2 regions of the Salinicola sp. V024 genome follow, and region 1 is predicted to be linked to the other one. Evidence: predicted binding sites of a transcription regulator. Region 1 holds the regulator's gene; the other holds the start of a gene.
The links. The regulator PhoB, encoded in region 1, activates phosphate uptake and scavenging genes when phosphate is short. The targets are predictions, from matches to a motif close to TGTCATANNNNTGTCANA.
Positions count from the first base shown of each region.

Region 2: ACUN9V_RS12830 (inorganic phosphate transporter) is a predicted target of PhoB. The motif match lies at 1,507-1,524, and genes of this name have one in related genera.

Region 1 covers NZ_JBQXYB010000012.1:73,275-89,130, reverse strand. Annotated here, with positions in the region: gene ACUN9V_RS15870 (NAD(P)/FAD-dependent oxidoreductase) at 1-1,153, opposite strand, end outside; gene ACUN9V_RS15865 (chorismate--pyruvate lyase family protein) at 1,283-1,879, shown strand; gene ACUN9V_RS15860 (glutamine amidotransferase-related protein) at 1,920-2,639, opposite strand; gene ACUN9V_RS15855 (iron-containing alcohol dehydrogenase) at 2,687-3,883, opposite strand; gene ACUN9V_RS15850 (aldehyde dehydrogenase family protein) at 3,953-5,338, opposite strand; gene ACUN9V_RS15845 (glutamine synthetase family protein) at 5,514-6,893, opposite strand; gene ACUN9V_RS15840 (amino acid permease) at 6,925-8,448, opposite strand; gene ACUN9V_RS15835 (LysR family transcriptional regulator) at 8,685-9,641, opposite strand; gene ubiA (4-hydroxybenzoate octaprenyltransferase) at 9,763-10,770, shown strand; gene phoB (phosphate regulon transcriptional regulator PhoB) at 10,925-11,614, shown strand; gene phoR (phosphate regulon sensor histidine kinase PhoR) at 11,623-12,975, shown strand; gene ACUN9V_RS15815 (methyl-accepting chemotaxis protein) at 13,152-14,876, shown strand; gene ACUN9V_RS15810 (M23 family metallopeptidase) at 14,999-15,856, shown strand, end outside.
Region 2 covers NZ_JBQXYB010000008.1:38,534-54,389, reverse strand. Annotated here, with positions in the region: gene rhtA (threonine/homoserine exporter RhtA) at 1-720, opposite strand, end outside; gene ACUN9V_RS12835 (helix-turn-helix domain-containing protein) at 818-1,390, shown strand; gene ACUN9V_RS12830 (inorganic phosphate transporter) at 1,604-3,211, shown strand; gene ACUN9V_RS12825 (MmyB family transcriptional regulator) at 3,319-4,110, opposite strand; gene ACUN9V_RS12820 (hypothetical protein) at 4,237-4,908, shown strand; gene ACUN9V_RS12815 (2Fe-2S iron-sulfur cluster-binding protein) at 4,940-5,473, shown strand; gene ACUN9V_RS12810 (FAD binding domain-containing protein) at 5,470-6,471, shown strand; gene ACUN9V_RS12805 (xanthine dehydrogenase family protein molybdopterin-binding subunit) at 6,468-8,834, shown strand; gene ampC (class C beta-lactamase) at 8,943-10,130, shown strand; gene acuI (acrylyl-CoA reductase (NADPH)) at 10,180-11,181, opposite strand; gene mqo (malate dehydrogenase (quinone)) at 11,294-12,901, opposite strand; gene ACUN9V_RS12785 (DUF6438 domain-containing protein) at 13,287-13,796, shown strand; gene ACUN9V_RS12780 (hypothetical protein) at 13,964-14,137, shown strand; gene ACUN9V_RS12775 (gamma carbonic anhydrase family protein) at 14,296-14,832, shown strand; gene ACUN9V_RS12770 (thioredoxin family protein) at 14,981-15,307, shown strand; gene ACUN9V_RS12765 (DUF808 domain-containing protein) at 15,368-15,856, shown strand, end outside.

The sequences.
Region 1 (15,856 bases):
AGCGTCCGGTGAGCGCAAAACCCAGCAGCCGGCCATTCTCGTCCTCGGCCAGGGCACTGAAATCGCCGGCTTCTCCCTCGATCCGCCAGTGATCCGGCGGCTCTCGCGGCGGTAGAGCGGCAATCGGCAGCAGCGGTGTCTTGACCATCACCGGCCAGGCGCCGTACGCGACCGGAGTCGGCGTACCGGTGAGCGTCGCGGCCAGCGCCCTGGCGCTGGCCTGCAGTGGCTGCACGTACATCGCGTTCAGGCCGTCGTCGGGGCGGGTCCCGAGGCCACCGACACAGGCGCTGTCGCCCAGCGCGAAGATAGCCGGATCGCTGGTAGCCAGCCGTCGGTCGGTCAGGATGCCCGCTGGCGATACCGCCAGTCCCGCGGCCTCGGCCAGTGCCGTACGGGGCGTCAGCCCGGTCGCGACCAGGACCAGGTCCGCCTCCAGCGTCTCGCCGTCGTCCAGCGTCAGGGTCACGCCTTCGCCATCGTCGTGAAGCGCCGTCAGTTGACGCTCGAAGGCGAGATCAATTCCCGCTGCCGCGAAGGCCTCGCCCAACGCCCGCCCCAGCGCGGGCGGCAGCAGTCGCGGCAGCGGCGTCGCCTCGGGAGCGACCAGCGCCACCCGATGGCCCCCGGCATGGAGATCGTTGGCAAACTCGCAGCCCACCAGCCCGGCGCCGATGATGGCGATGCGAGCCTGGCGCTCGGGGTGACGATCCAGCACGCCGCGCAAACGCCGGTAGTCGTCGAGATCGTTGATCTGGAAGACCCGCCCCCGCAGTGCCGGGTCCAGCTCGACCGGCTGCCGGGGCGCGGCGCCGGTCGCCAGCACCAGCTGGCCGTAGGAGAGCGTTTCTGCGCCGATATGCAGGCGCTGGCGGGTCGTATCGATCGCCTCGACGAGGGTATGGGTGCGGATCTGCGCGTTCAGCGATTCGGCAATGCCCACCGCGTCGCGAACCACCAGCGCCTCGGCCGTCTGGCGCTTGGTGAAGGCGCTGGAGAGCAGCGGCTTGGCGTATTCGTCGCCGCTATCGGCGCTGATCAGGGTGATCCGCCGTGCGGTATCACGGCTGCGAACCGCCCGGGCCAGGCTCAGACCCGCCATCCCGGTACCGATGATGGTGAGTGGCGTTGACGCTTGCTCGAATTGGCGCATAGCAGGAGCTCGTTCGGTCGGTCGTTACGAAGCGCCATGGTACACTACGCCGCCTCTCGACCGTGCCGCCACGCGCCGGCCGGCGTGCTTCGAGAGAGTTCTTTCATGGTATTCATGGAGTCGTTTCGCGTGCCCCCAGCCCGTCACTGTCACGCTCTCTGCCACGCCCTCTCTCCTGCCGAACGCTCCTGGCGTTGGGTTCGCTGGTCCCCCGCCGCTGTTCACCGCCCTCGCATGAGCGCCGACTGGTGGCAATGGGTGGCGTCCACCGACTCGTTGACCGCGCGGCTGATCGCGGCCTCCGAGCGTCCGTTTCGGGTCAAGCTAATGCATCAGGGCGTCGAACGACCGCGGCGCGACGAAGCCCAGGCGCTGGGACTGGCGCTCACCGAGGTGGCCTGGGTACGCGAAGTGATGCTGATGAGCGGCGATCGGCCCTGGGTATCGGCACGCTCGATCGCCCCGCTGGACCGCATCGGTTGTCGTCGCCTGCGCACGCTGGGGGAACGCTCGCTGGGCAGCTGGCTGTTCGCGCAGCCGGATCTCGCCCGCGACCCGATCGAGGTGGCACGGGTCTCACCCGGCAGCGAGGGGCTATGCGATGGGCTATGCGAGGGGCTATGGCTGCGGCGCTCGCGTTTTCGCCACGGCGGCATCCAGCTGCTGGTTCAGGAGTGTTTTCGGTACGAAATGGCCGAGGATCTGGGCCTGCTCGTCACTCGCTAGCCTCGATGGCGGTTCGCCAACGCAGATCGAAAGCTAGCCTTCACGCTCGCCGGGCAATCGCCTGCCGCAGGAACGCCAGAATCCAGCGCACCACTTGCCGATCGTCGACCTCAGCCTGCAGCGACGCCAAGCCCTCCCGGAGCCGATTGTCGGGGATCTTGCCGCGCCGCAGCCCCATCAGGTCGGCCGAGTACGCTCTGGAAAATTCCGGATGCCCCTGCACGCCGAGGAAACATTCGCCCACCTGCATCAGGTAGTAAGGGCAGAAATTGCTCCCCGCCAGCACTTCAGCGCCCGGCGGCAGCGTCACGACCTGATCCTGATGACTGACCACCAGATCGAGCCCGGCCTGTTGCGGCACCATCCACTCGGCCTGCCGCGTCACCTGATTGAAGGAGACACCGACGCCCCAGCCGCGCTGATGCTGGGCGACTTCGCCGCCCAGCGCCCTGGCGATCAGCTGATGGCCGAAGCAGATGCCCACCAGCGGCTTGCGTGCCGCCCACAGCTCGCGCACCCAGCCACAGAGCGCTTCGATCCAGGGTTCGCCATCGTTGACCCCGAACTTGGAGCCCGTGGTCAGCCAGGCATCCACGGCTTCGATATCCGCCGGCAGTTCGCCATCCAGACAGCGCCAGATCTGAAACTCCAGCGTCGGGTCGATGCTTCGAAACAGCTGCTCGAACATCGCTGGATAGTTGCCATGGCGCGCGCGCAGCGCCGGGTCGACGTCATCGCACTGCAACAGACCGATACGCATCGGCGGGCTCCCGGGTCATGAAAGGTATCGGCTGAAAAGCCTCCGCGCTACAGACGCCCCTCGAGCGCCGCCATGAAGAGGCTTTGATACGCGTCGGCATCGAACGGGATCGGGTTGCCGCCGGCGGAAGGATCTTCGATCGCCATGCGCCCGACGAGCTCGGCACGGGAATCGTCGATGCCCAGTTCCGCCAGGGTATGGGGGATTCCCAGATCCTCGCGCAGCGCCAGCACCCAGTCGATGACACCAGCGGTGCCTGACCCCGGAAGGTCGAGATACCGGCTCAGGCGCATCATCGGCTCGCCGATCGCCGGGGTGTTGGCACGCAGCACGTAGGGCATGATCACGGCGTTGAGCAGGCCATGATGGGCGTCGAACAGCGCCCCCAGCGGGTGCGCCAGCGCGTGCATCGCGCCCAGTCCGCGCTGGAACGCCGCGGCGCCCATCATCGAGGCCGTCAGCATGTCGAGCCGCGACTCGAGATCGTTGCCATCCCGATAGGCCCGCGGCAGCGCCTCGCGAATCCGGCGCATGCCCTCCACTGCGATGCCCTCGGCCTGAGGGTGATAGCCGGGCGCGCACCACGCCTCGAGACAGTGGGACAGCGCATCCATGCCGGTAGCGGCGGTAATCGGTGCCGGTAGCCCCTGGGTCAGGGCGGGATCGAGAATCACCGCTCCCGGCATCATTCGAGGGTGAAAGATGATGCGTTTGACGTGGGCCTTTTGATCGGTGATCACCGAGGCGCGTCCGACCTCCGAACCGGTACCCGCCGTGGTGGGCACGGCCACCACCGGCAGCACGGCGTCGGCCTCGGCATGGCGCCAGTTGTCGCCGCGATCTTCCAGCGACCACAGCGACAGGTCGTCCCGTTGGCGCGCCATCAGCGCCACGGCCTTGGCGGCGTCGAGCCCCGAGCCGCCGCCGAAGGCAATCACGCCGTCGTGGTTGCCTTCGCGGAAGGCGCGGATGCCGGCGGTGACGTTGTCGCCGGTCGGGTTGCCCTGGATCTGGCTGAAACAGCCGACCTCCAGCCCGGCATCGCGGCACTGCTCCAGCGCCTGATCCACCATCGGCAGCGCCGCCAGCCCCGGGTCGGTCACCAGCAGCGGCGCGCGCATGCCCAGCGAACGGCAGGCCTCGGCCAGTTCGGCGATGCGGCCCGCGCCGACGAGAATGCGGGTGGGGTAGTTCCAGTCGGCGACCGTGTCGAATGCCGGCCGGTCGTTATCCAATCGACTCATGACTCTCTCCTGTATTGTCATCCGAGCTGTCGTTCGAGCGACCCCCTGACCGGGCCCTCGGCGCATCGCTCAGGCATGTTTGAGATGGAAGGATTTGGGCCGCGTCAGGGTGTCGTAGCCCAGCCGTGACAACGAGCAGCCGCGCCCCGACTGCTTGACCCCGGTCCACGCCAGTTCCGGGTCCAGGTAATCGCAGCGATTGGTGAACACGGTACCCGCCTCGAGCCGCGCCGCCAGCGCCTCGCCGACGGCGATATCGCGGGTGAAGACGGCCGCGGTGAGGCCAAAGTCGCTGTCGTTCATCAGGCGCACCGCCTCGTCGTCGTCGGCCACCGTCATGATGCCTACCACCGGTCCGAAGCTCTCCTCGCGCATGACCCGCATCGAGTGGTCCACGTTGGTCAGCAACTGGGGCGCCAGATAGGCGCTTCCCGGCGTGGACAGGGGATACTCGCCGGGGTCGATCCACGCCTTGGCCCCGGCGGCCACCGCTTCCTCGATCTGCCCGCGCACGAAGTCGGCGGCGGCGGGCCGAACCATTGGCCCCAGCGTGGTCCGGGGATCGGTGGGATTGCCCAGCTCGAGCTGGCGCACCCAGGCTACCGCCCGCTCGATGAACGCCTCGCTGATGTCGCGATGGACGTAGATGCGCTCGATCCCGCAGCAGCTCTGACCCGAGTTGAAGAAGGCGCCATCCATGACCCCGTCCACGGCGGCGTCCAGATCGACATCAGCACGGATATAGGCCGGATCCTTGCCCCCGAGCTCGAGGCCGGTGGCGATGAACCGCCCGGCGGCGTTGCGCTCGACCATCGCGCCACCGCCGACCGAGCCGGTGAACGAGACGTGATCGATCCGAGGATCGCGAATTAGCGCCTCGGTGTCGGCATGGGCCAGGTGCAGGAACTGGAACACCCCCTCGGGCAGGCCGGCGGCCTGGAACGCCTCAGCGATTCGCTCGGCGCACAGCGGCGTCTGCGCGGAGTGCTTGAGGATCACCGCGTTGCCGGCCATGATCGCCGGCACGATCGCATTGACGGCGGTCATGAAGGGGAAATTCCACGGCGCCACGATCAACGACACGCCCAGCGGCTCGCGGGTGATGTAACGGGTGAAGCCCGGTTTCTCGGCCAACCGGATCGGCGCCAGCGCTGACTCGGCCAGCGCGATCATGCCCCGGGCGCGCTCCTCGAACCCGCCGATCTCCCCGCCCGCCGCGGCGATCGGCCGGCCCATCTGCCAGGTCAGCTCCTCGGCGAGCCGGTCGCGCCGCGCGACGAAGGCATCGACCATCGCCGAGCAGTGACGCGCCCGGGTCTCGAGCGACGTCTGGCGCCATTCGCGCTGTGCCGTCACGGCACCCGCCACGCAGGCCTCGATGTGCGCCGCATCGGCCAGCTCGCGTTCGACGTAGACCGTTCCATCCACGGGGGAAATCGTGCGTTGTAGGGTCATGATCCGGCTTTCTCCCTCTCAGTGAAGTCGCGTAGGAAACCTTGAAGACGCGTCATGAGCGAACGCAGGTCGCCCACGGCCGGAGCGCAGGATCCGGAGCCTACTCCAGTAGGTGAGGAATCCGAGCACCGCCCGTGTGCGAGATGCGGAGCGCAATAGCGTATTCATGGTTTCCTCAGATGATCTCGAAGTACCGATCCAGCTCCCAATCGGTTATATGCTGCCGGAACTGACGCTCCTCCCACTCCCGCGTGGCGGCGAAATGCTCGACGAAGGCGTCGCCGAACAGTGTCCGGGCGGCGTCGCTCTGCCGCAGCCGTCCGGCGGCCTCCCAAAGTGTCCGGGGAAGCATCTGATGGGGCGGATGGGTCAGGGTGTAGGCGTTGCCCTCGACGGCCGCGTCGGGTTCGAGGCGCTGCTCGATACCGTAGAGACCGGCGCCGATCGCCGCCGCCAGCGCCAGATACGGGTTGGCATCGGCACTGCCGAGGCGATATTCGACCCGCTGGGACTTGTCCGACCCAGGGATGACGCGCAGCGCGCAGGTGCGATTCTCGACGCCCCAGGTGGCTTCGGTGGGCGCCCAGAAACCGGGAATCAGCCGTGAGTAGCTGTTGATGGTGGGCGCGAACATGGCTAGAAACTCCGGCATCAGCTTCTGCTGCCCGGCGACGAAGTGGCGCTGGGTATCGCTCATGCCGTGGGGCTTGTCGGCATCGAAAAAGGCGGAGTGACCGCTGTCGCGCTCGTTCAGCGAAAGGTGGATATGCCCGCTCTGGCCGGGATAGTCCGGCGACCACTTGGCCATGAACGTGGCCATCAGGTTGCGGCGCTGGGCCCATACCTTGGTGAAGGTCTTGAACAGCGCGCCCTTGTCGCCCGCCAGCAGAGCGTCGTCGACGCCGATCGCCGCTTCCAGCACACCGGGGCCGGTTTCGGTGTGCAGGCCCTCGATGGGGAAATCCATGGTCTCCGCCAGCGCCAGCAGCTCATGGTAGATCTCGCTGTGCACGGAGCTGCGCAGCATCGAGTAGCCCATCATGTCCGGGGTCAGCGGCTTGAGATTGCGAAAGCCCTTTTCGCGCACCGACTCCGGCGTCTCCTGAAACAGGAAGAACTCGTACTCCAGCGATCCCTGCACCTCGAACCCCAGCGACTCCGCCCGGGCCAGCACGCGCTTGAGCAGGCCCCGCGGGCAGATCTCGCTGGCCGCGCCGTCGAATTCCGCCAGGAAGAGCAGCATGTCGCCCTCGAACGGCAGATCGCGACAGCTCTCCGGCACGATCTTCAGCGCCGCGTCCGGGTAGCCGGTGTGCCAGCCGGTGTACTGCACGTTGTCGTAGAGTTCGTCCTTGCTGTCCCAGCCCAGCACCACGTCGCAGAACGAGAACCCCTTGTCGAGCGCATCGAGAAACTTGTCGCGCTGCATGTACTTGCCGCGCATGACGCCGTCCATATCGAACATGCCCACCTTGACGTGGCTGAGACCTCGCGCCTCGACGATCTTGCGCGCCTGCTCGACGGTGCTCACTGCTCTGGCTTGCAGATGACTCATGACCGTTCCTCGCTGACTGTGGGGATGACGCTCAGGGTTTGGCCGCGCGATCGGTACCACCGGCGCTGCGCTGCTGGTCGCGCTGCTCCATGGCGAACTCCTCTTCCGGCGACAGGATCAGGCGGTGGCGACCGACCAGTGCAAAATAGAGGATGCCCACCGCCAGCCAGGCGGCGACGCCGATCACGCCGATGCGATAAGTCCCGTCGCTGAGCTGGAAGTAGATCGTCACCAGCGCGATGACGATGGTCGCCCAGGCGCCCGGATTGCCGAACGGGCTGCGATAGGGACGCTCGATGTGGGCATGGTGCTTGCGCAGCAGGATGAAGGAGGCGGCCTGGGCGATGTAGGAGCACATCGCCCCGAACACCGCCATGTTGAGCAGGGTGCCGCCGATCACCGCCGAACCCTCCTGCATGCCGAAGGCGAAGAAGCATATCAGCATGATCACCATGCCCATGATCGCGCCGCTGATCATCGCCACGTGCGGCGTCTTGCGGGTGCCGTGGGTCACCGACAGGAAAGTCGGGAAGTAGCCGGCGCGGGAGAGCGAATAGATCTGCCGCCCCTGGGCGAAGATGATGGTATGGAAGCTCGCGATCAGCCCGATGATCGCGAGCAGCGACAGGAACTTCGCCGTGCCGCTGCCGTAGATCGCCTTGAAGCCATCGAGCAGCGGCTCGCCGGACTGCCCCAGGGCATAGGCGCCGACCCCGACCACCGAGGGATTGAGGAACAGGATCATCGCCGCCGAGACGATCAGCGTGGTGATGCCGAGCAGGATGCCGCGCGGCATGTCGCGCCGCGGGTCGACCGACTCCTCGGCGGCCAGCGGCAGCTGCTCGATGGCCAGAAACAGCCATACGGCGAAGGGCATCGCCGCCAGCGCGCCGCCGATCCCCATCGGCAGGAACGGGCCATGGCCGCCCTCGAGCTCGCCGCCGCCCGGCGCGATGTTGAGCGCCCAGGTCGAGAAGTCGAGATGGGTGAAGGCGCTGAACCAGAACACCAGCAGCACCGCCAATGCCAGCAAGGTGACGGAGAGCGTCACCTTGAACGAGAGTTCGACCCCGACGATGTTGAGCCCCACGAAGACGATGTAGCCCAGCAGCCACCACACTGGCTGGAACGCCGGCCCGGTCTCGAAGATGCCGCCCAGATAGGCGCCGATGAAGAAGACGATCACCGCTGGCGTGAGCACGTACTCGACGTTTTCGCACAGCCCGGTGACAAAACCGCCCCAGGGCCCCATCGAGGAGCGCGCGAAGGAGTAGGCGGCGCCGGTATGCGGCAGCGCCGGCGACATCTCGGCGATACAGAACGTCAGGCCCAGATACATGATGGCGATGATCACGGTGGCGATCACCATGCCGCCCCAGCCCCCCGAGGCGAGCCCCAGATTCCAGCCCGAATAGTGGCCGGAGATCACCGCGCCCACCCCCAGCGCCCACAGCGACCAGGGCCCGGCGTGACGGCGCAGGCCGCGTTTCTCGAAGTACTGGGTATCCTGCTGCTTGTAGGCGATGCCACTGGCGGGTTTATCGTGGTTTGTCATTGTTGTCTCCACTGGATCGAGTCATCCAACGTCGCGATCCGCTGCCGTAACCGCTCCGAATCTTCCCCGAGTCCCCTCGAGTGGCGACGGAGCGACGCCGGCATCGTCTGACCGCGTCCGCTTCGAGTCTGATCACGATGCGCGCGGAAAGGCAATCTCGATCAATGCCACCCAACGCGACGCTATCGGAAAAATCGATAGCGACCGAAAAGCGACCCGGGACTGTCGCGATCGAATCAGTCTATCCGCACCTGCTCGGCGACCTGAGGCAGGTGATGGCGAAGTTCGGCGAGAAAATGACGCTGTAGCAACCGCCGCGCTTCCGTTGCCAGCTGCACCGGCAGGTCGCGCAGCTCCTCGCGGCGTGCCACCAGCGTCAGCTGGCGAATCAGCGGCGCCAGCGGCAGCGGCTCGATGCGAAGATGCAGCCGGTCGAGGCCGGCCTGATAGAGACATAGCGGCGTGGTGATGGTCCAGCCGGCCCCGCCGTCGACCAGCCGCAGCAGGGCAAAGGTGTTGTCGAGATGCAGCTTCGCCGGCAGCTCCACGCGGTTGAGACGCAGATGCCGCTCGATGCTCTGGCCGATCAGCGACTGCGTGGTATAGCGGGCGAAGTCGAGCCGTCGCGACAGCGCCGGCAGGCTGTCCACCGGCCCCGTCCAGTCGCCGGGCAGCACCAGCACGAAGGGCTCGGCCAGCAGTGCATGGCGCTCGAGGCCGTTGTAGTCCTCGAGCTGGTCGTCGGAGATGATGATGTCCACGTGGCGCGTGAGCAGCGCATGGCCGTGCATGTGGGACAGCCCGGTGGTCACGGTGTAGTCGCTGGTGTGGCGGCGTATCGCGGCGATCAGCGGCTGCCCCACCGCGGTGGCCAGGGAGTCCACCAGCGCCATGCGCACCTGATGCAACTGACGAAAGGCGCCGGAGTCGAGTTCGCGCCGGGTCGCCCGCGCGGTGTCGAGCATGCGGCGGGCGCGATCGTAGAAGATGCGCCCGGCGGCGGTGGGTTCCAGCGGCCGCGCATGGCGTTCGATCAACGCGATGCCCAGAACCTCTTCCAGCGTCGCCAGACTCTGGGAGACGGAGGACTGCTTCAGCCCCAGGGCCGCCGCCGCCGCGCTCTGACTGCCACGGTCCAGCGTCTCGACGAAGATTTCCATGCTCCGGAGATCGAAACCAAAGCCGCTGCGCATACGCGTCATGCTCCCTGCAGGAGGCCAATCGTGCCTCGAGGATACAACGACTCGAAGCCGGGAAAAGGGTGGTGTAAGGTTCGGCCCACGCTATCGACAGCCTGTCGTCTCGGAGAACTCCATGTCCCACGCCGGTTCCGACCCCGCCCGCTCTCGCGGCGCTGATTCAGCCGCCCAGACACGCGGCGCTGGTCCAGCCGCCCGCACCCGCGACGCTGGTTCAGCCGCCCAGACACGCGGCACTGGTCCAGCCGCCCAACCACGCGGGCTGGCGCGCCTGCCCGACTTCCTGCGCCTGACGCGGCTGGACAAGCCGATCGGCACCTGGCTTTTGATGTGGCCGACGCTGTGGGCGCTGTGGCTGGCCGCCGACGGCCTGCCAGATCGGGCCACGCTGATCATCTTCGTGCTCGGGGTCTATCTGATGCGCGCCGCCGGCTGCGTGGTCAACGACTACGCCGACCGCCATCTCGACGGCCACGTCAAGCGCACCCAGTCGCGGCCGCTGGCGACCGGACGCATCAGCGAGAAGGAAGCCAAGATCCTGTTCGCGGGCCTCGTGGTGCTGGCTTTCGTGCTGGTCTGCCTGACCAATCTCGCCACCGTGCTGCTCTCCTTCGTCGGCGTCGCGCTCGCCGCGATCTACCCGTTCATGAAGCGCTACACCCATCTGCCCCAGGTGGTACTGGGCATGGCGTTCTCGTGGAGCATCCCCATGGCGTTCATGGCGGTCAGTCGCGACGTGCCGCTGGAAGCCTGGCTGTTGCTGGTCGCCAATGTCGCCTGGACCGTGGCCTACGATACCCAGTATGCAATGGTCGATCGCGACGACGATATCAAGATCGGGATCAAGTCCACCGCGCGACTGTTCGGCCGTTGGGACAAGCGGATCATCGGCCTGCTGCAGCTGGCGACGCTGATACTGCTGGCCTGGATCGGCGTGGAGCAGACGATGTTGGGCGGATTTTTCTGGCTGGGGCTGGCAGCGATGGCGGCAACCTTCGTCTATCAGCAGTGGCTGATCCGAGAACGCGAGCGCGACGCCTGTTTCCGCGCCTTCCTCAACAATTTCTGGTCGGGGCTTTTGCTGTTCGCGGGGCTGGTGCTGACGCTGTGGCCGCCGGTCTGATGGAAACGAAACCGACCCGACTGGCACCCCTGTCATATCGCTGTCATATTTTCACGATGTAATCGTCACCGTTCTGTCACGGCCGGAAACCATCCACAACGCGTCAATCGCATCACGCGGCATGGTCATCCGGCGGCTCACCCGAGGCATGCGCATGAGCTCCAAGACCGTACTCATCGTTGACGACGAAGCACCGATCCGCGAGATGATCGCCATCGCCCTGGAAATGGCCGACTATCGCGTGCTCGAGGCGGACAACGCCCAGACCGGCCACGCCATGGCGCTGGACCAGAAGCCCGACCTGATTCTTCTCGACTGGATGATGCCCGGTACCAGCGGCATCGAACTGGCACGCCGGTTGAAGCGCGAGGAAGCCACCGCCGAGATGCCGATCATCCTGCTCACCGCCAAGGGCGAGGAGGACAACAAGGTGCAGGGGCTGGAAGCCGGGGCCGACGACTACATCACCAAGCCGTTTTCGCCACGCGAGCTCGTCGCCCGGCTCAAAGCCGTGCTGCGCCGGGCGACACCGCCAGGCATCGAGGAAGCGGTCGAAGTCGAGGGATTGCGTCTCGACCCTTCCAGCCATCGCGTCACTTCCCACGGCGGCGCGCTGGAGATCGGCCCGACCGAGTACCGCCTGCTGCAGTTCTTCATGACCCATCAGGAGCGCGCCTACACCCGCAGCCAGTTGCTGGATCAGGTCTGGGGCGGCAATGTGTACGTGGAGGAGCGCACCGTCGACGTGCATATTCGCCGGCTGCGCAAGGCGCTGGGTGAAGCGCATCAGCATCTGGTCCAGACCGTGCGCGGCACCGGCTACCGTTTTTCGACTCGGGAGTAAGTCAGCAAGTGCGCTACTGGATCAACGAACTGTGGCGTCTGGGTTACATGCTGTTCGGACTGGGCGCGATCGGCCTGCTGCTCGGCGAACTGGGCCACAATTTGCTCGCCGGACTCGGCTGGGGGCTGGCCGCCGGGCTCGGGCTCTACGTCTTCCTGCATTTGCGTCACGTGCGCAAGCTCTATATCTGGCTGCTGAAGAACCCGCGCGAGGCGCCACCGCCCGGTACCGGCGTGTGGGGCGACCTGTTCGACCGCCTGTACAGCTACCAGAAGGCCCAGACCCAGTTGCAGGGACGTCTGCGCGATATCCTGCGGCGAATCCAGGACTCCTGCGAAGCGATGCGCGACAGCGTGGTGATGCTCGACTCCCGAGGCGACCTCGACTGGTGGAACAGCGCTGCCGGCGACATGCTGGGCCTGCAGGCCGACCATGACCGCGGCCAGCCGATCACCAACTTCCTGCGCGATCCGCGCTTCATCGCCTATTTCGAGTCGGGTGACTACCGCGAGCCGCTGCTGATTCCCTCGCCGGTTCAGGCCAATCACAGCCTGCAGTTCCATCTCACCCTGTTCGGCGACAACGAACGCCTGCTGATGGCCCGCGATGTGACCCGGCTGCATCAGCTGGAGATGATGCGTCGTGACTTCGTGGCCAACGTCTCGCATGAATTGCGCACGCCGCTGACGGTACTCGCCGGCTATCTCGAGACCTACTCGGATCATGCCGGCCAGCTCCCCGAACGCTGGCAGCGAGGGTTCGGCCAGATGCAGGCGCAGACCACGCGCATGCAGAATCTGGTCGAGGATCTGCTGCTGCTGTCGCGCCTCGAGATCGACAGCCCCAACAATGATCGCGAAACGCTGGACGTGGCGACGCTGCTCGCGGGCATTGCCGCCGATGCCCGCGAGTTGAGCACCGAACGTCACCAGTTGACGATAGAAGCCGAAGAGCCGCGGCAGCTGCTGGCGAATACCAAGGAGATCCGCAGCGCCATCTCCAATCTGGTGTTCAACGCCGTTCGCTACACGCCGGAGGGCAGCACCATCACGCTACGCTGGAAGCCGTGGCACGACGGCGCCGCCATCGAGGTCGAAGACGATGGCGACGGTTTCGACCCCATTCACATCCCGCGCCTCACCGAGCGTTTCTATCGCGTCGACAAGGGCCGCAGCGCCGACACCGGCGGCACTGGCCTGGGCCTGGCCATCGTCAAGCACGTGCTGCTGCGCCACGAGGCGACGCTGGAGATCGTCAGCCGCCCGGGGCTCGGTGCGCGCTTTCGCTGCGTGTTTCCTGCGTCGCGTCTGGCAGCGGCTCCCGCTCGCCCGACTTCGGTATCGCCCGATACGCCGGCCTGACGCTCCCGCTTTTCGGGTTTTCCGCGCTTCCCTCTCCCTTCCCTCTCGATTGTCTTTCGCTCTTCTCTCGCTCTTCTCTCGCTCTCCTCTCAATCTGGATCGTCATCGGCCGATAGTGGATTCCTCTAAATCATCTAAATGAATCGCACTTCTCACGATCAACAAGGATCCCCCCGATGACGATGCGGCAGAAACTCTGGATTACGGTCGGCCTGATGTGGCTGGGCATGCTGATTTTGGTGGGCTGGATGGCCCTGGAGAAGCGCGAGACGCTGATGGCCGAACGCGTGAACAGCCTCAAGAGCTTCGTGGGTAGCGCCCAGACGCTGGTCGAGCGCTATGCCGAGCGCGCCGCCAACGGCGAGTTCTCCACCGAAGCTGCCCAGAACTTCGCACGCAGGAATCTATCGGCGCTGGATCTCGACGGCAGCTATGTCTATGCCTTCGACAGCAATATCCATCTGGTCTATCACCCCAAGCGTGAGATCGGTAGCGACATGAGCGACTTCCGCGACGATAACGGGGTCTATTTCTATCGCGAACTCAAGGCGCTGGCGGACTCGCCCGACGACGGTACCCTGGAGTACACCTCGACCAATGCCGACGGCGAAGACGTGTCCCGCCTCAACTACGTCCGCTACGTGCCCGAGTGGGACTGGTACCTCGCCGCCAACGTCTACATCAGCGACATCCAGCAGGCGTTCTGGGCCGGCGTACTCAAGATGAGCCTCATCGCCGGGGTCATCGGGGCGATCATCACGCTGATCATGGGCTGGGTCATCCGTAACGTGCTGGGCGATCTCGGTGGCGACCCGCGCCAGGCCCGCGATGCGGTCAAGGATATCGCCCAGGGCGATCTCACCACACCGCTGAACGTGCGCTCGGGCGACGATCGCAGCCTGCTCGCAGCCATCGAGGGGATGCGCGCTCATCTGGCCGCATCGATGACCGATATTCGCCACGCCTCGACCACCATTACCGTCGGTGTGGGCCAGATTCACAACGGCAACCAGGATCTGGCGGCGCGGACCGAGCAGCAGGCCGCGTCCATCGGCGAGACCGCCTCCAGCATGGAAGAACTGACCCAGACCGTGCGCCAGAACGCCGACAACGCCCGCCAGGCCAGCGGCCTCGCCGGCGAGGCGCGCACCACCGCGACGGAGGGCGGCGAGATGATGGATCAGGTCGTCTCGACCATGCAGGGCATCACCGACAGCTCACGCCAGGTCACCGAGATCGTCGGCGTGATCGACTCGATCGCCTTCCAGACCAATATCCTGGCGCTCAATGCCTCGGTCGAGGCCGCACGGGCCGGCGAGCAGGGCCGGGGTTTCGCGGTGGTCGCCAACGAAGTGCGCACGCTGGCCAGCCGCAGCGCCGATGCCTCCCGCGAGATTCGCCAGCTGATCGATGCCTCCAATCGCAAGATCGATGCCGGCTCGGAGATCGTGGCGACGGCAGGCGACACCATTCGCCGCGTCGTCCAGTCCGTGGCCCGCATGACCGATCTGATCGAGGAGATTTCGGTCGCCTCCGGCGAACAGTCCAACGGAATCGATCAGGTTAACGAAGCCGTGGTGCAGATGGATCAGGTGACCCAGCAGAACGCCTCGCTGGTACAGCAGGCTTCCGCCGCCGCCTCCACGCTCAACGCGCAGGTGGCGACGCTGGAGCAAGCTCTGGCCGGATTCAAGGTCGCCAATGTCGAGTATGGCGACCTGATGACACGCTACCGTTCGTCGCCGACAGCGGCCATGACATCGGCCACGGCCACGACATCAGCCACGACATCAGCCACGGCGGCGTCATCGACGCCCAAGCTGGCACCGATCCCAGCGCCGAGTACGGCATCGCCTTCCCGACCGGCACGAGACGATAACGACAACTGGGAATCTTTCTAGGTCGGGGACAGAACCTGGCTCGGATCCAGGCGCTCGTTGCCGCCACCGTTCCCCCCGCCACCGTTTCTCCCGCCATCAGATCGGGTTATGGTGGCGGCATCCCGCGATACGGAGCTTCACCGGTGCCGACGACCCTGCCGACAACCCCCGCTTTCTTCTCCTGGCGCCGCCTGGTCGGCGCCACTGCCTTTGTGCTGCTGTGGTCGTGTGCCATCGCCGGCGTTCGCGCCGACACCGCTCGTATCGATACCATCCCGATCACCTTTCCCGATAGCGTGCAGCAAGGCTCGATGGTGATCGGTCGCGTACCGCCGGGCAGTCAGGTGACAACGGCCGGGCACGATCTTCGCGTCACCGGCTATGGCACCGTGGTGTTCGGGGTGGGCCGCGATGCCAGCGGCGCCGAGACCGTCGATATCACGACGCCCGACGGGCGCAGTCGCCAGATATCGGTGGCGATCACGCCGCGGGACTGGCCGATCGAGCGCATCGACGGCGTGCCGCCCAAGACGGTCTCGCCGCCACCGGAGATCGCCCAGCGTATCCAGCGCGAACAGGCCGCCGTGAGTGCCGAGAGGGCGCGTAATGACGATCGGGTGGGCTTCGCCCAGCCTTTCATCTGGCCGGTCAAAGGCCGCATCAGCGGGCGCTTCGGCAATCAGCGGATCTACAACGGCACGCCGGGGTCAGCGCACTCGGGGATGGACATCGCCGCCGCCGAGGGCACGCCGGTCAAGGCGCCGGCCAGCGGCGTGATCACCTTTGCCGACGACCTCTATCTGACCGGCGGTACCGTGCTGCTCGACCACGGCTACGGTATCAGCTCCAATTTCCTGCATCTGTCGCGGATCGATGTGCAGGTTGGCGACAGCGTCGAACAGGGCGAGGTGATCGGCGCGGTGGGTTCCACCGGCCGCGCTACCGGCCCTCATCTGCACTGGGGCATGAACTGGTTCGATACCCGGATCGACCCGCTGCTG
Region 2 (15,856 bases), on a different contig from region 1:
GAAGGTCTGCGTCGGCAGCCGCGGCATCGCGATCATCTCGAGCGTGTAGGGCAGCGCGGTAGAGAGCACCGCCACCGCCAGCGCGTAGGGCAGCACCTCTGGCGCGAACATCGCCGTGCCCACGTCGAGCAGGCCCACCGGAGCGATGACGACGGCGGCGATGGTGACGCCAAGCGTGGCGCTCTGGGCGCCGTTGATGGCACCGGCCTTCTGTCCGAACAGGATATAAAGCGCCCAGCATACCCCGGCGCCGAGCGCACAGGCGGCGCCGTAAGGATCGACCGGGCCGCTGCGATCATCGCCCAGCAGCAGCAGGCAGGCCAGGCCGATCACGGCGAGAGCCACCCACACCAGATCCAGCCAGCGTCGCGACGACAGCATCGCCACCGCGAGCGGGCCGGTGAATTCCAGCGCCACCGCAATCCCCAGCGGCACGGTCTGCAGCGCCTGATAAAACAGCAGGTTCATGATCCCGAGGGCGACGCCGTAGATCAGCGTCGATTTCCACGCCCGGCGGCTAAGCGGCTGGCGCCAGGGGCGCATGACGATCAGCAGTATCAGCGCGGCGAAGATCAGACGAATCGAGGTCGTACCGGTGGCGCCGATGACCGGAAACAGCGACTTGGCGATGGAGGCGCCGCTCTGGATCGAACACATTGCCACCACCAGCATGGCCACCGGCCAGATCCTGGCAAGCAATTCGCGCATGGCGACTGACATGACACCTCCGAAAGTGTGCGGCATGATGGCTCGCCAGACATTGCCAAGGTGCCATGCCGGCGGCCGATGGCATTCGACGAGAGCCGCGATTGTACGGATGGGCAATATATTGCACAAGGCTAACGAGCGTCCCGATGTACTGGTCCACGTGGCTGCCAATGTGAGACGTCGGCGCCAGGCCGCAGGGCTGAGTCAGCAGGCACTGGCGGATCAGGCCGGTGTGAGTCGGCGCATGCTGGTCAATATCGAGAAGGGCGACGTCAACGTCAGCCTGAGCACGCTGGATCGTCTGGCCGAAGCGTTGGGGGTGCTGTTCTATGCGTTGGTGCAGCCGCTCGATAGCGAAGACTCGGCGCGTATCGACGAAGTTGCCTGGGTGGGAAATCATCCCGACAGTCGCGCTCGACTGCTGGCGAGCAAACCGGCGCGGCAGGAGGTCGAGCTATGGTCGTGGTCGCTCGAGCCGGGTGAAGTCTACGAGTCGGCGGCCGATGACAACGGCTGGCATGAGATGCTGGTGGTAATCGAGGGAACGCTGACCCTGACCCTCGGCGAACGCGAGCTGACGATCGAAGCCGGCGACTTCCATGTCTACCCCAGCGACCAGCCCTATCGTTATCGCAACGACGGGGCGGGCCGGCTGCGCTTCATTCGCAACGTGGTGCACTGAAGCCGAGCTAAACCGCTGGCGGGGGACGGCCCCTCCTCGCCAACGCGGCCCGTCTGCTCGTAGTCAGCCAGTCATTCGTCTGAATGGCTTAATGGCCTTTCGCCATCACGATCCTGCGTCACCGTTCTGTCACGCTCATGCGCCAATCTGCCGAGGAATCAGCCACCAATCACGGCCTGATCCATCTTCAGCAGAGAAGGGGAGGAAGCGAGCATGGCCAATCCGGCAGCCAGCGGTAATCCGACGATACTCGGTGATTCCGGAGGAGGATTGCGGACAAGTCTCTTTTTCGGCGTTCTGCTTGTCGCCACGACGGGTTATTTCCTCGTCTGGGGGCTGGGCTACATTCGCGGCGACAATACGCTTTTGTTCGTGCTGGCCACGTTGTTTGGCGTATTCATGGCGTTCAATATCGGCGGCAACGACGTCGCCAATTCATTCGGCACCAGCGTCGGCGCCGGCACGCTGACCATCAGGCAGGCGCTGTTCGTGGCGGCGATCTTCGAGGTCAGCGGCGCGGTCATCGCTGGCGGCGAGGTGACCTCGACCATTCGTGGCGGGATCGTCGATCTCGGTGGTATCCAGGTAGCGTCTCTCGACTTCGTCTACATCATGATGTCGGCGCTGATTGCCGCGGCAATCTGGCTGCTCTTCGCGTCGCGCAAGGGGTATCCGGTTTCGACCACCCACTCCATTGTCGGCGCGATCGTCGGCAGCTCGATCACGCTTGGCGTCCTGATCAACGGCAGCGACTCCGCGCTGGACCTGGTCCAATGGGGGCAGATCGGTCAGATCGCGATTTCCTGGGTGCTGTCGCCACTACTGGGTGGCGTGGTCGCCTATCTGCTCTACTCCCAGATCAAGAAGCACATCCTCTCTTACAACGAAATGGCCAAGAGCGAACTCACCGCGGTTCGCGAAGAGAAACGGCAGCATAAACGTGAGCATAAAGCGCGCTTCGAACGGCTTTCGGAAATTCAACAGATCGCTTACACCCACGCGATGGCGCGAGACATGCAGACGGTGAACGAGGGCGATTACGGGACGGAGGATCTGGAGTCCGAGTACTACCGCGACCTGCACCAGATCGACGAGAAGCGGCGCCAGATCCACTCCCATCGCGCGCTGGAGAGCTGGGTGCCCATGGTGGCCGCGCTGGGCGCCATGATCATCTCGGCAATGCTGCTGTTCAAGGGTCTGAAGAACATGCAGCTTGGCCTGAGCACGCTCGATAACTACCTGATCATGGGAATGATCGGCGCCGTGGTGTGGATGGCCACCTTCATCTTCGCCAAGACTCTCAAGGGCGAGTCGCTGGATCGCTCGACCTTTCTGATGTTCAGCTGGATGCAGGTATTCACCGCTTCCGGCTTCGCTTTCAGCCATGGCTCCAACGATATCGCCAACGCCATTGGTCCGTTCGTGGCGATTCTCGATGTGCTGCGAACCGGAGCGATCGCCGACGAAGCCTCAATCCCCCCGCTGGCGATGCTGACCTTCGGTGTGGCGTTGATCGTCGGGCTCTGGTTCATCGGCAAGGAAGTGATCAAGACCGTCGGCGAGAATCTGACCAAGATGCACCCGGCGTCCGGTTTTTCCGCGGAGCTCGCCGCCGCCGCCGTGGTGATGCTCGCCTCGATGCTGGGCCTGCCGGTTTCCAGCACCCACATTCTGATTGGCGCCGTGCTCGGCATCGGCATGGTCAACCGTCAGACCAACTGGGCACTGATGCGGCCCATTGCCCTGGCCTGGATCATCACGCTGCCGGCCGCGGCGTTGATGGCAGCGATCGCCTTTCTGATACTGAGAACCGTACTTTGATCGCTTCAACAGACGTTCGGAGTCGAATCGGCGAGCCAGCAACTCACTTTCTGACTCGCCGAGAGCGTGCATCGGTATCGTGAAAGCCTCGCGCCTCGATCGAGCGCTCACTCCACCCCCAGATAGATCATCAGGCAGGCGCCGGGCAGGTCGGGAATCCTGAGCGGCAGATAATCGAACTCCCGGTTGCTGCCATCCGGCAGCTGCATCGACTTGCGACCACTGCCAAGGTCGAGCACGTCCTGTTCGGCCCAGAGTTCGCGAAAGACGTCGCTCGCCTCGAGCAGGTCGTCGATCAACTGGCGCATGCGCGGATCGCCGGCGTAACGCGTGGCCTGGCTACGAAAGATCGACACCAGCGTGCGGGCGGATCTCAGCCAGTCGGCCTCATGCGTTTCGATGCGCTTCTGGGTAAAGACCCACCAGAGCTTGTTGCGCGGATGCTTATCACCGGTGCGCTCGATATCGAAGAGCTGCGCCGCGGCCCGGTTCCAGGCGATCACTTCCCAGTAGGCGTCCATGACGTACGCCGGGTCCGGCTCCATTCGGTCCAGCAGACGCTGAAGAATCGGGTTGATCGTCGAGCCATTGTCGATGGCGCGCGGCGGTGCCGGCCGCCCCGCCAGCGCATAAAGGTGTTCGCGCTCGGTTTCGGTCATCAGCAGGGCGCGCGCGAGACAGGCCAGCGCCTGATCGGAAGGTTGAACGTTGCGCCCCTGTTCCAGTGCGGTGTACCAGGCCGTGCCCATGCTGGCGCGAGTGGCGACCTCTTCGCGGCGAAGGCCGGGCGTGCGCCGCCGACGACCCGGCGGAAGTCCCGCCAATTCCGGCGTGACGGCGGCGCGTCGGGTGCGCAGGAATTCGCCCAGTGAGGGCGCGTTTGAAGAGGAGGAAGACATGCAGCGTCGCTTTAACCTGTCATTGGTAAACGTAGGATAACGTCGGGGATTATGTAGGATCAGCGGACATATTAGGGTTTTCGACAGGGATTGGAAATCAATCGGACGACGGATCGGAGATTCTGGATGACCTGCTATCCGCGCATCACGCTGCTCATCGGCTCTGACGGCCGGGCCGAGCTGGGCGTAGTCCCATTCGAGACCCCCGAAAACACGGCGGCGACCGACGTGGTGGAGGCCATGTCAGAAACCCCACTGAAGACAACGGACTACATCCCGCCGGAAATGCTGCTTCTGGACGACGCCGGCGCGCTACAGCGCGTGGCGGATCATATCGCGGCGATCCATGGGCGACTCGATCTGCTGATCCTGGATGCCGATCCACGCTCGAGTGAACCCGCGCCGGAATCAACGCTCGTGCGTCGCAGCCTTCCGTTTCGCTTTCATCTGTTGGCACCGCTTTTGCTGCTGTCGCCCTTGCTCGAGCGCTCGCGAACCGGGCGCGTGGTGGTGTTTCACACGGGCGATGCCGAGCGTGCGGCCTGCGGGGTCAGGCATCTCGGCCCATGGGCGGAAAGCGCCGGGATTCGGCTCGAGTCCGTCTCGCTGGCCGTCACCATGACCGAACGCATCGGCAAACGGGTGATGACGGATCTGGTCAGGCGCCTGGACGACGAAATCGATGGATATGCCGAGGAGGGAGTGAATATGCGCACCCCCGCGGACGCCGCGAACAGTCGGGTGAGTGTCGCCCTTTCTCGCTCATCGAAGAGTTCTAAGCTCGAAGTTGGTTCATAACGATAAACGCAACCGTGACCCGAGGCTCGATATGCAATGGACGATCAATGGCCAGGTTCGGGAGGCCGAGGTGGATTTCCGAACGTCACTGCTCGATTTGCTCCGCGAGCAATTCCAGCTCAGCGGCACCAAGAAGGGCTGCAACCAGGGCGCCTGTGGCGCCTGCACCGTGCTGGTCGACGGTGAACGCATCAACTCTTGTCTGGCACTGGCGGTTCAGTATCAGGGCCGTACGATCACCACGGTCGAAGGGTTGGCCGAGAACGGTACGCTGCATCCGGTGCAGGCGGCGTTCATCGAACACGACGGCTTCCAGTGCGGTTACTGCACGCCGGGCCAGCTCTGCTCGGCGGTGGGCATGATCGGCGAACTCGAGCGTGACCATCCCAGCGCCGTCACGGCCGACCTGGCGGCGAACGGGATCGAATGGAATCGCGACGAGCTGCGCGAGCGGATGAGCGGCAATCTCTGCCGCTGCGGCGCCTACAACGGCATCGCCGACGCGATTGCCGCCGGGCTCGCCAAAGAGCTGGGTGAGGAGCTGGGTGAGGAGATAACGCGATGAACGCCTTCGATTATCACCAAGTCGCTGACAGTGAACAGGCGATCGAGCAGGCCGTGCGCTCCCGGCAAGCGAAATATCTGGGCGGCGGCACCAATCTGATCGATCTGATGCGCGAGACCGTCGAGCGTCCGCAGACCCTGATCGACGTGACGCGACTCTCCCGCGATATCGACGAGACCGGTGACGGCGGCCTCATCATCGGCGCTGCCGTCACCAATTCGGCGTTGGCCGGCGATACTCGCGTGCGCAGCCGCTATCCGGTGCTGGCCCGCGCGATTCTGAGCGGCGCCAGCGCGCAGATTCGCAACATGGCGACTGTCGGCGGCAACCTGCTGCAGCGCACGCGCTGCGCCTACTTCTACGATGTGGCGACCCGCTGCAACAAGCGCGAGCCGGGCGCGGGCTGCGATGCGCTCGAGGGTTTCCATCGCTATCACGCCATCCTCGGTACGTCACCATCCTGCATTGCCACGCATCCCTCCGACATGGCGGTGGCGCTCGCGGCGCTCGACGCTCGCATTCATCTGCGTGGCCCCGAGGGGGAACGGCAACTGGCGATCACCGAGATCCATCGCGAGCCGGGCGAGCGGCCGGATCTCGAAACCGAACTGCAGCCCGAGGAGCTGATCGTGGCGGTCGAGTTGCCGCCGCTGCCGATGGCGGCCCGTTCGAATTATCGCAAGGTGCGCGACCGCGCCAGCTACGCCTTTGCGCTGGTGTCGGTGGCGTCCATGGTCGAACTCGACGGCGAAACGATTCAGGACGTACGCCTGGCACTGGGCGGCGTGGGGACGAAGCCGTGGCGTGCGTCGCGGGTAGAAGCGGCGCTGCGTGGCCAACCGGCGACAGAGGCGACGATTGCCGCCGCCGTCGACGCCGAGCTGACCGATGCCCGGCCGCTGCCGGGCAACGCCTTCAAGGTCGAACTGGCGCGACGAACGCTGATCGCGGAGCTGTCGCGGCGTATCGCCGATGCGCGTAATGGAGGTGAGGCATGAGTGCTCTCGATAAAGGACGGTCGGGTGATAACGAACGATCGGACGATAACCAACCCGCGGGCGTCGCCCTGGCCGGCGATTACTGGCGCCCGGAGGGCCGGCCGGATCCGCTGAGCGAGAAAGAACGAATCGGAATTGGCGCGCCATTGTCGCGTGTCGATGGGGCGGAGAAGGTCACCGGTAGCGCGCGCTTTGCCGGCGAGTTCACCTTCGAGGGCATGGTCTACGCCGCGCTGGTCTACAGCGCCATCGCCAACGGCCGGATCCTGAATATCGATCGGCGGGAAGCCGAGGCGATGGACGGCGTGGTATTGGTGATGACCCACGAAAACGCGCCGCAGCTCAATACGCCGCCGGTGTTCCTGCGCTCACCCAACGGTGCCGCCGGCGACGATCATCCGATCATGCAGACCGATCGCGTCCACTGGAACGGCCAGCCGGTGGCGCTGGTGCTGGCCGAGACCCAGGAACAGGCCGATGCCGCCGCCGAAAGCATCCGGGTGGATTACGCGGCGGAGCCGGCGATGACCGATTTCGAGCTGGCGAAGACCCACGCGCGTCGGCCGGACAACGTGCTGGGCGGGCCGGCGGAGATCACGGTCGGCGATGCCGACACCGCGTTCGAGGCGGCAGTACACCAAATCGATGCCACTTACACCACGCCGCGCCACAACCACAACGCCATCGAGCCCCATGCGCTGACACTGGCCTGGACGGCTGGAAATGGAGATGGGGATGAGAGTGGGCGCGAGGGTGAAGCACTGCGGATTCACGATGCCTCCCAGTGCGTCGATCTGGCCGTGGCGTCGCTGGCCGAGGTGTTCGGCATCGAGACCTCGCAGATTCACATCACTTCACCGTTCGTGGGTGGTGGCTTCGGCGGCAAGGCGCTGTGGCAGCACCAGATTCTGGCCGCGGCGGCAGCGAAGCTCGCGGATCGCCCGGTACGGCTGGCGCTGTCGCGCGAGGGCGTCTATCGCGTGGTCGGCGGGCGAGCCTGCACCGAACAGCGGGTGGCCCTCGGCGCGGACGAGCAGGGCAGGCTGCAGGCGCTCATTCATTCCGGCATCGCTGCGATGACGCAGCACAACAACTTGCCGGAGCCATTCTTCCAGGCGACCAAGTGCCTGTATGCGGCCGACCATATCCGACTGTCGATCGACGTTGCGGACATGCAGATGCTCGCCAATACCTTCATGCGCGCGCCGGGCGAATCGGTGGGCACCTTCGCGCTGGAATCGGCGCTCGACGAGCTGGCCGATCAGCTCGGCATGGATCCGCTGGAGCTCAGACGCCGCAACGAGCCGGAGCGTGATCCCACCAGCGGGCTGGCGTTCTCCTCGCGTCACCTGCTGGAAGCGGCTCGCAGCGGCGCCGAGCGCTTTGGCTGGTCCGAGCGCAGCGCCACGCCTGGTCGTCGACGCGAAGGTGAATGGCAGATCGGGATGGGCTGTGCGACGGCCACCTACCCCTATATCCGCATGCCCGGCGCGGCGGCACGCATCACGCTCACGCCTGACGGCGCGACCGTTGGCATCGCCGCGCACGAGATGGGCATGGGCACGGCGACGGTGCAGACCCAGGTCGCCGCCGCGCGGCTGGGGTTGCCGGTGGAGAAGATCGCTTTCCACTATGGCGATTCGCATCTGGCCGGAAGCGTGCTGGCGGGCGGCTCACAGCAGACGGCGGCGATCGGCGGTGCGGTGATTGCCGCGCAGCGGGCGCTGGTCGCGGAATTGCTGGCGCTGGTGGGGCAGGATTCGCCGCTGTCCGGTCTCTCGCCGGACGAGATCGAATGCCGGAACGAAGGCCTGGGCGCCATCGGCGATGGCTCGCGTTTCGAGACCTACGCACAGATCCTGACGCGTGCCGGGCAGAGCGAACTCTCTGTGCAGGCGGACGCCGCCGGGTCGGAAGAGCTCGCCAACTGGTCGATGCACTCCTTTGGCACCATCTTCTGCGAGGCGGGTGTGAATTCGGTGACCGGCGAGGTACGCATACGCCGTCTGCTGGGGTCGTTCGACTGCGGCCGGATTCTCAACACCAAGACGGCGACGAGCCAGTTCCGCGGCGGCATGATCATGGGTCTCGGTCTGGCGTTGATGGAAGAGACGCTGTTCGATCCGCGCAGTGGCCGGGTGATGAACCCGAGCCTCGCCGACTATCACGTCCCGGTACAGATGGACGTGCCGGAGATCGAGGTGATGTGGACTGATATTACCGACCCGCACACGCCCATGGGCGCCCACGGCATTGGCGAGATCGGCATTACCGGCGTCGGCGCGGCAGTGGCCAATGCCGTCTACAACGCCAGCGGCAAGCGCGTTCGTGATCTGCCGATCACGCTGGACAAGCTGCTGTAGCCGATCGACGACGGTTTCGGTTTGCCCGGTTTTTGCGCATGATTGCCGGCATCGTTTTCCGCGCCCGACGATGCCCGTCGGCGCGCACTGCCGAGGATCGAAATCGTCATGAAAGGAATCACGTTGGGAGTGTCGTTGCTGTTGCTGGGCTCATCGAGTCTGGTGTTGGCGGAGGGCGATGACGGCGATGTTCGCGGTGCCGTCGGTCCGATCATCGAGTCGCTGATGCGCCAGCAGAGCATTCCCGGCATGGCGGTGGCGGTGGTGCGTCCGCAGGGCACGCAGATTCTGAATTACGGCATCGCCGACCGTGATGGCGGGGCATCGGTCAATGACGCGACGCTGTTCGAGATCGGCTCGCTCAGCAAGACGTTCACCGCCACGCTGGCAGCGCTGGCCGCCGTCGAGGGCAAGCTCGATCTCGAGGCGCCGGTCAGTCGTTATCTGCCGACGCTCGAGGGCAGCGCGTTCGACGAGATCACCGGGCGCAATCTGGGCACGCATACCACCGGCGGGCTGCCGCTTTTCGTGCCCGACGAGGTGACGGACCGTGACTCGCTGATGAGCTGGTTCCGTCAGTGGCGGCCCACCGAGGCGATCGGCGAGGTGCGCACCTACTCCAACCTGGGTATCGGTCTGCTCGGCGTGGAGACGGCGGCAAGCCTGGACAGCGAGTTCGTGCCGGCGATGCAGGCGCACGTGCTGGATCCGCTGGGATTGCAGCACACCTGGTACGACGTTCCCGATAGCCAGATGGCCGATTACGCCATGGGCGAAAGCAAGGATGGCCAGCCGATTCGCGTGGCGCCCGGCGTGCTCGATGACGAGGCCTACGGCATCAAGACCACCGCCGGCGATCTGGCCAGATTCGTCCAGGCCAATCTCGGTCTGCTCGAGATCGATGACGACCTGAAGCAGGCGATCGACACCACGCGCCACGGTTATTTCCAGGTCGGCGACATGACCCAGGATCTGATCTGGGAGCAGTATCCGCTGCCGGTCTCGCTGGATACGCTGCTGGCGGGCAACGGCTACGACATGATTCTGAAGCCCAATAAGGCCGAGGCGATCGAGTCATCTCGGTCATCGCAAGCTCAGGCGCCGCGGGACGACGTCTGGATCAACAAGACCGGCTCCACCAACGGCTTCGGCGGCTACGTCGTTCTCGTACCCGGCCAGCAGACCGGACTGGTGATGCTGGCCAACAAAAACTATCCCAACGATGCGCGCGTGAAGGCAGCCTACGAGATGCTGTCGAAGCTGAACGTGATCGATGGCGGCGATGCCGGGCACTGAGTAGGCGCCCGGCCTGGCTTCATCAGCGTTCCGGGACGGGGCGGCAGAATCAACGATTCACGTCGACCACGAGTCGGCCCCGAACCTGGCCGGCGAGAAGCTGATCGGCGGCCTCGATGGCGTCGCTCAGGCCGATGTCTCGTGAAATCTCGTCCAATACGGCGGCGTCGATATCCCGCGCCAGTCTGGCCCAAACCCGCTCCCGCTCTTCCCGGGGGCGGGTGACGCTGTTGATGCCCAGCAGGCTCACGCCACGCAGAATGAAAGGCGCGACGCTGGCGGGAAAGTCCATGCCCTGCGCCAGTCCGCAGGCGGCGACCAGGCCGTCCGGCTGAATCTGCGCGCAGACGTTGGCCAGGGTGTGGCTACCCACGGAATCGATGGCGGCGGCCCAGCGGGCTTTCGCCAGCGGCTTGCCCGGCTCCGACAGACTCTGGCGGTCGATGATCTCGGCGGCACCCAGGCGTTCGAGGAAGGCGGCTTCCTGCGGCCGCCCGGTGGCCGCGATCACGCGGTAGCCACGCTGTGCCAGCAGGGTGATGGCGAAACTGCCGACGCCGCCGTTGGCGCCAGTTACCAGCACCTCGCCGCTCGCCGGTGTCAGGCCGTGCCGTTCAAGTGTCAGCAGACTGAGCATCGCCGTGTAACCGGCGGTGCCGATGGCCATGGCCTGGCGGCAGTCGAGCGTTTCCGGCATTCGCGTCAGCCAGTCGCCGTTGACGCGTGCCTGCTGCGCCAGCCCGCCCCAATGCCTCTCGCCGATACCCCAGCCGTTGAGCAGAACCCGGTCGCCGACACGCCATTCGGGATGCTCGCTGTGCTCGACGACACCGGCAAGATCGATGCCCGGCACCATGGGGAAGTGGCGCACGATCGGTCCCTTGCCGGTAATTGCCAGCGCATCCTTGTAGTTGAGCGTGCTCCACTCGTTGCGGATATGGACGTCTCCCGCCGGCAACGAGGCTTCGTTCACCGGCTTGAGGCTGGCGTTGCTTCGACCGTTTTCCTGTTCCACCACAATGGCATTGAACATCGACATGGCATCGAACATCGAGTTGTCCTTCTATTCGGCGTAATCCTGATTCATCGAGAGCAAACATGAACGCCCGCCCTGGCTTCTGCCAAGGCGGGCGTCATCGTTGTGCGGTAGCCATCGATCCCGCTCAGCTGCCGCTGGTTTCCGGTTCCGAGCTAGGCGCTGCAGGCGTCGTGGTGAGATCCGGTTCGGTGAGCTCGAGCAGTTCACGCGACATCGCACGAGCGTCGTAAAGCAGCTGCGGATTGTCGGATAGCGCCTTGCCGAAGGAAGGAATCATCGCCTTCAACTTGGCTTGCCATTCGGGGCTTGCGATCTGCTCGGGAAAAACCTTTTCCAGCAGCGTGAGCATGATCGAGGGGGCGGTGGAGGCACCCGGCGAGGCACCCAGCAGAGCGGCAATGGAGCCTTCCGCGCCGGTCACCAGTTCGGTACCGAACTGCAGAGTGCCGCCCTTGCCTTCGACATCCTTGATCGTCTGCACCCGCTGGCCGGCAGTCCACAGTTTCCAGTCGTCACGCTGAGCTTCCGGGTAATAGTTCTGAAGCTCCTTGAACTGGCCGCTCTCGGACATGCGCAGCTGGCTGATCAGATAACGCACCAGATCCATGTTGTTGATGCCGACCTTGGTCATCGGCCACAGATTGTTGGGCGTCACCGAGCGCATCAGATCGGTCCAGGAGCCGTTCTTGAGAAACTTGCTCGAGAAAGTGGCAAACGGCCCGAACATGATTGCCGGGGTGCCATCGAGGATGCGCTTGTCGATATGCGGCACCGACATCGGCGGCGAGCCGGCCGGCGCGAGGCCATAGACCTTGGCGTCGTGCTTGGCGACCACTTCCGGGTTGGTCGTGAAGAGGAACTGCCCCCCAACCGGGAAACCGCCATATTGCCGTGCTTCGGGAATACCGGATTTCTGCAGTAGCGGCAGTGCCGCGCCCCCGGCGCCGATGAACACGAACCGCGCGTTGACGCTGCGCTCGTTTTCACCGTCGCTGGTATTGGCCACGGTGACTTTCCAGCTGCCGTCCCGGTTGCGCTCGAGATCGCGGACCTGGGTGTTGACGGAAAGGTGGAAATTGTCGCGGCGGGCCAGCGAGTTCATCATCTGGCGGGTAATCTCGCCGAAGTTGACCTCGGTGCCGATCGGCATGCGGGTCGCGGCCACGGGTTCATCCGTATCGCGGCCGGTCATGACCAGCGGGATCCACTCCGAAATTTTCTGCGGGTCGTCGGAATAGTCCATCCCGGCATAGAGCGGATTCTGGCGCATCGCCTCGAAGCGCGTCTTCAGAAACGATACGCGCTCGCTGCTCCAGACGAAGCTCAGGTGCGGAACGGTATTGATGAAGGAGCGCGGATTGGCCAGCACGCCTTCACGGACCTGGCTTGCCCAGAACTGACGTGAAACCTCGAACTGCTCGGTAATGGTGATGGCGCGCTGAATATCCACGCTGCCATCGGGTTGAGGCGAGGTGTAGTTCATCTCGGCAAACGCCGAATGCCCCGTGCCGGCATTGTTCCAGACGTTGGAGCTCTCTTCGGCGGCCTTGTCCAGACGCTCGTAGAGGTGGATGGTCCAGTCGGGCTGCAATGACTGAAGCAGAGTTCCCAAGGTGGCACTCATGGTGCCGCCGCCGATGAGGACGACGTCGACGTTTTGGGTGTCGCTGGATTCGGCTCCAGACTGGGTCTGCAGGCTGGAACAGAATGTCATGCCGTGGCGCAATTTCATGAAGGTTCTCTGTCTGATGGATACGGACAGGCGCGAACGCGACTAGGGCGACAGTTTAATGAGGTCGCGGCGTTAGTGCCATGATTATGACAGAGGCCAGGTACGGCGGTGTACGTCGGAAACGTCTCTTTGTTCAACAAAATCATCGTTCTGTCAGGAAATGACGGATTTTTACAACATCGATGGATGTACGCGGCGCTCGCTACCGTTAGAGGATAGGATGTCGCAGAGAAAGCCGCCATTCAAGCGGGCCCAGGCGCCGTTCGAAACGTCTCCAAGTCGTCCGAGACGTTCAAATCGTTCGAGACGTCCAAGGGGAGGGCCGCTTTCTTCGATCGGCTTCGAGCGAGCCGGCTGCCACCATTGAAACGCCGAGGGAAATGACATGACACGACAAACCGCCTGCTGTCTGGCGATGGCATGGGTCGCGCTACTGATCGCCGGATGCACCCAGCAGCGAACACTCTCAGGCAGCGAGCCGACAGCAAACGCTTCGCCGGTGACCGAGATCCGTTATCAGGTCGGGCCTTGTCATGGCATGTGCCCGGTCTACAGCGTCGGCCTCAGTGAGGACGGCACGACCCGCTTCCATGGGGAGCAGTTCACGGCTCTCGAGGGCGAGCGGGTACGGGTCAGCGATCCCGGGCGCTTTGCGCTTGTCAAACGCCAGCTTTCTTCGTGGCAGCCAGCCATGGGAACAACAATCGATACGCCGGACTGCGGCCCGCGTGCGACGGATCTTTCCCACTACACGGTCACCTGGACGAATCGGGATGGCGAGCAGGCGATCTTGAAGCACGACAGCGGCTGCCACTCGGAAGACGCCCGCCGGTTAACGGAAGTGCTTCGTTCCGTGCCTAAGACGGTGGGAATCGAGGCGTGGGTGGAGCGATGATCTCTGGCTGACTGCGATGGAAGGCTAGCTGAATGAGAAGGTCGGCGGCATTCGACCATTCCGAGCTTGACGAATGGCAATCCGTTTAGCATGCTAACTAGATATCGCGACAAGACGTCGCAGGGCGTCTTGTTTTCTCAAGGAGTGATCATGAAAGAGGAGTGGCCATGAAAGCGTTCAACAAACTGTTTTCGATGTTGGCCGCCATCGTTGTCTCCGCCGTATTGCCGTTTTCCATGGCTGCGGAGAGCGAAGCCAGCCAACATCAGAATTCCTACAGTGGCACCAGCGTTACCTCCTCGGTGACCAGCGAGGACAAGCAGGACGACGAGCCGGTCTGAATGTCGCGTGAAGTCGCCGACTGATCGAGAGCCCCCGTGTCGGACCGATAGCGGGGGCTTTCTCATGTTCCGGGGCCGGTCTCTAGCGCTAAAGTCGGCTGGCAGTGAACGCCAGCGCAGGCGAGGATGGATTCACTTTCCCCGGCGGAGCCTTGCCCATGCCTGTCTATGCCTATTTCGATGCGGTGCCGACGCTACCGGACGACAACCGCTACTGGATCGCGCCGAGCGCCCATGTCATCGGTCAGGTCGAACTGGAAGCGGACGTGGGCGTGTGGTTCAACGTGGTGATTCGCGGCGACAACGATCGGATCGTGGTCGGCGAGGGCAGCAATATTCAGGAAGGCTGCATGCTGCATACCGATCCCGGTTTCGTGCTGCGTGTCGGTCGTGGCTGCACCATTGGCCACCACGCGATCCTTCACGGCTGTACCCTGGGCGACAATACATTGATCGGCATGGGCGCGACCGTGCTCAACGGCGCCGAGATCGGCAATAACTGCCTGGTGGGTGCCAACGCCCTGGTGACCGAGGGGAAATCTTTCCCGGATAATTCGTTGATCGTCGGCGCGCCGGCCAAAGCCGTGCGCACGCTCGATGACAAGGCGGTCGAGGGATTGAAAGCGTCGGCCGCGCATTATGTCGAACGCTGGCAGGCATTCGCTCGCGGGTTGAAACGTCTGGACGTCGATTGACGCTCGCCTCCCGATCCGGCTTGCCCGAACCGTCGTCTCGCCGCGCTTGCCATTGACACCATGACGAAACCCTCGCTGTCGGCGAGGGTTTCGTGTTTTTACAGCTACAGTGTCTAGGGCGCGAGGCAATCACGTTCGAGGAGAGAACATGACTATCGATTACACCACCGACGAACCCGACCGGGAGTCGCTGCGCGACATTACCGGCCCGGCAGTCGTTGAATTCGGCGCGCCCTGGTGCCCTTGGTGTCAGGCTGCCCAGCCACTGATCGCCGAAGCGTTCGAGGGGCTCGATGATCTGCCGTATTTCAGGATCGAGGACGGCAAGGGCCGACCGCTCGGGCGGGCATTTGGCGTCAAACTCTGGCCGACGCTGATCTTCCTTCGTGACGGCGAAGAGGTTGCGCGTTGCGTGCGGCCGGAGTCGGCAGAACCCTTGCAGCAGGCGTTGGCGAAAATCGTCACGTCTCCTTGAGAATTTCCGCTACGCTTGGCGCTCTCGCCCGTTTCTTGACCGACCGATAGAGGATTCTTCGTGGCCGCAGGCAGTCTACTGACACTACTCGACGATATCGCCACGTTGCTCGACGACGTCTCCCTCATGACCAAGGTGGCCGCCAAGAAAACGGCAGGTGTTCTGGGCGACGATCTGGCGCTCAATGCCCAGCAGGTCACCGGCGTTCGCGCCAACCGTGAACTGCCGATCGTCTGGGCGGTGGCGAAAGGGTCGCTGCGCAACAAGCTGATTCTGGTGCCGGCGGCGCTGTTGATCAGTGTGATTGCGCCCTGGTTGATCACGCCGCTGCTGATGGTGGGCGGTGCGTTTCTCTGTTACGAAGGCGCGGAAAAGCTGGCTCACAAGTTTCTGCATGGTGGTGCCGAGGCGAGCAAGGAAGACGTCCGAGCTGCCGCGCAGTTGAAATCGAAAGAGGAGCGGCTGGCGTTCGAGAAGGACAAGATCAAAGGCGCCGTACGCACCGATTTCATTCTCTCGGCGGAGATCATCGCCATCACGCTCGGTTCG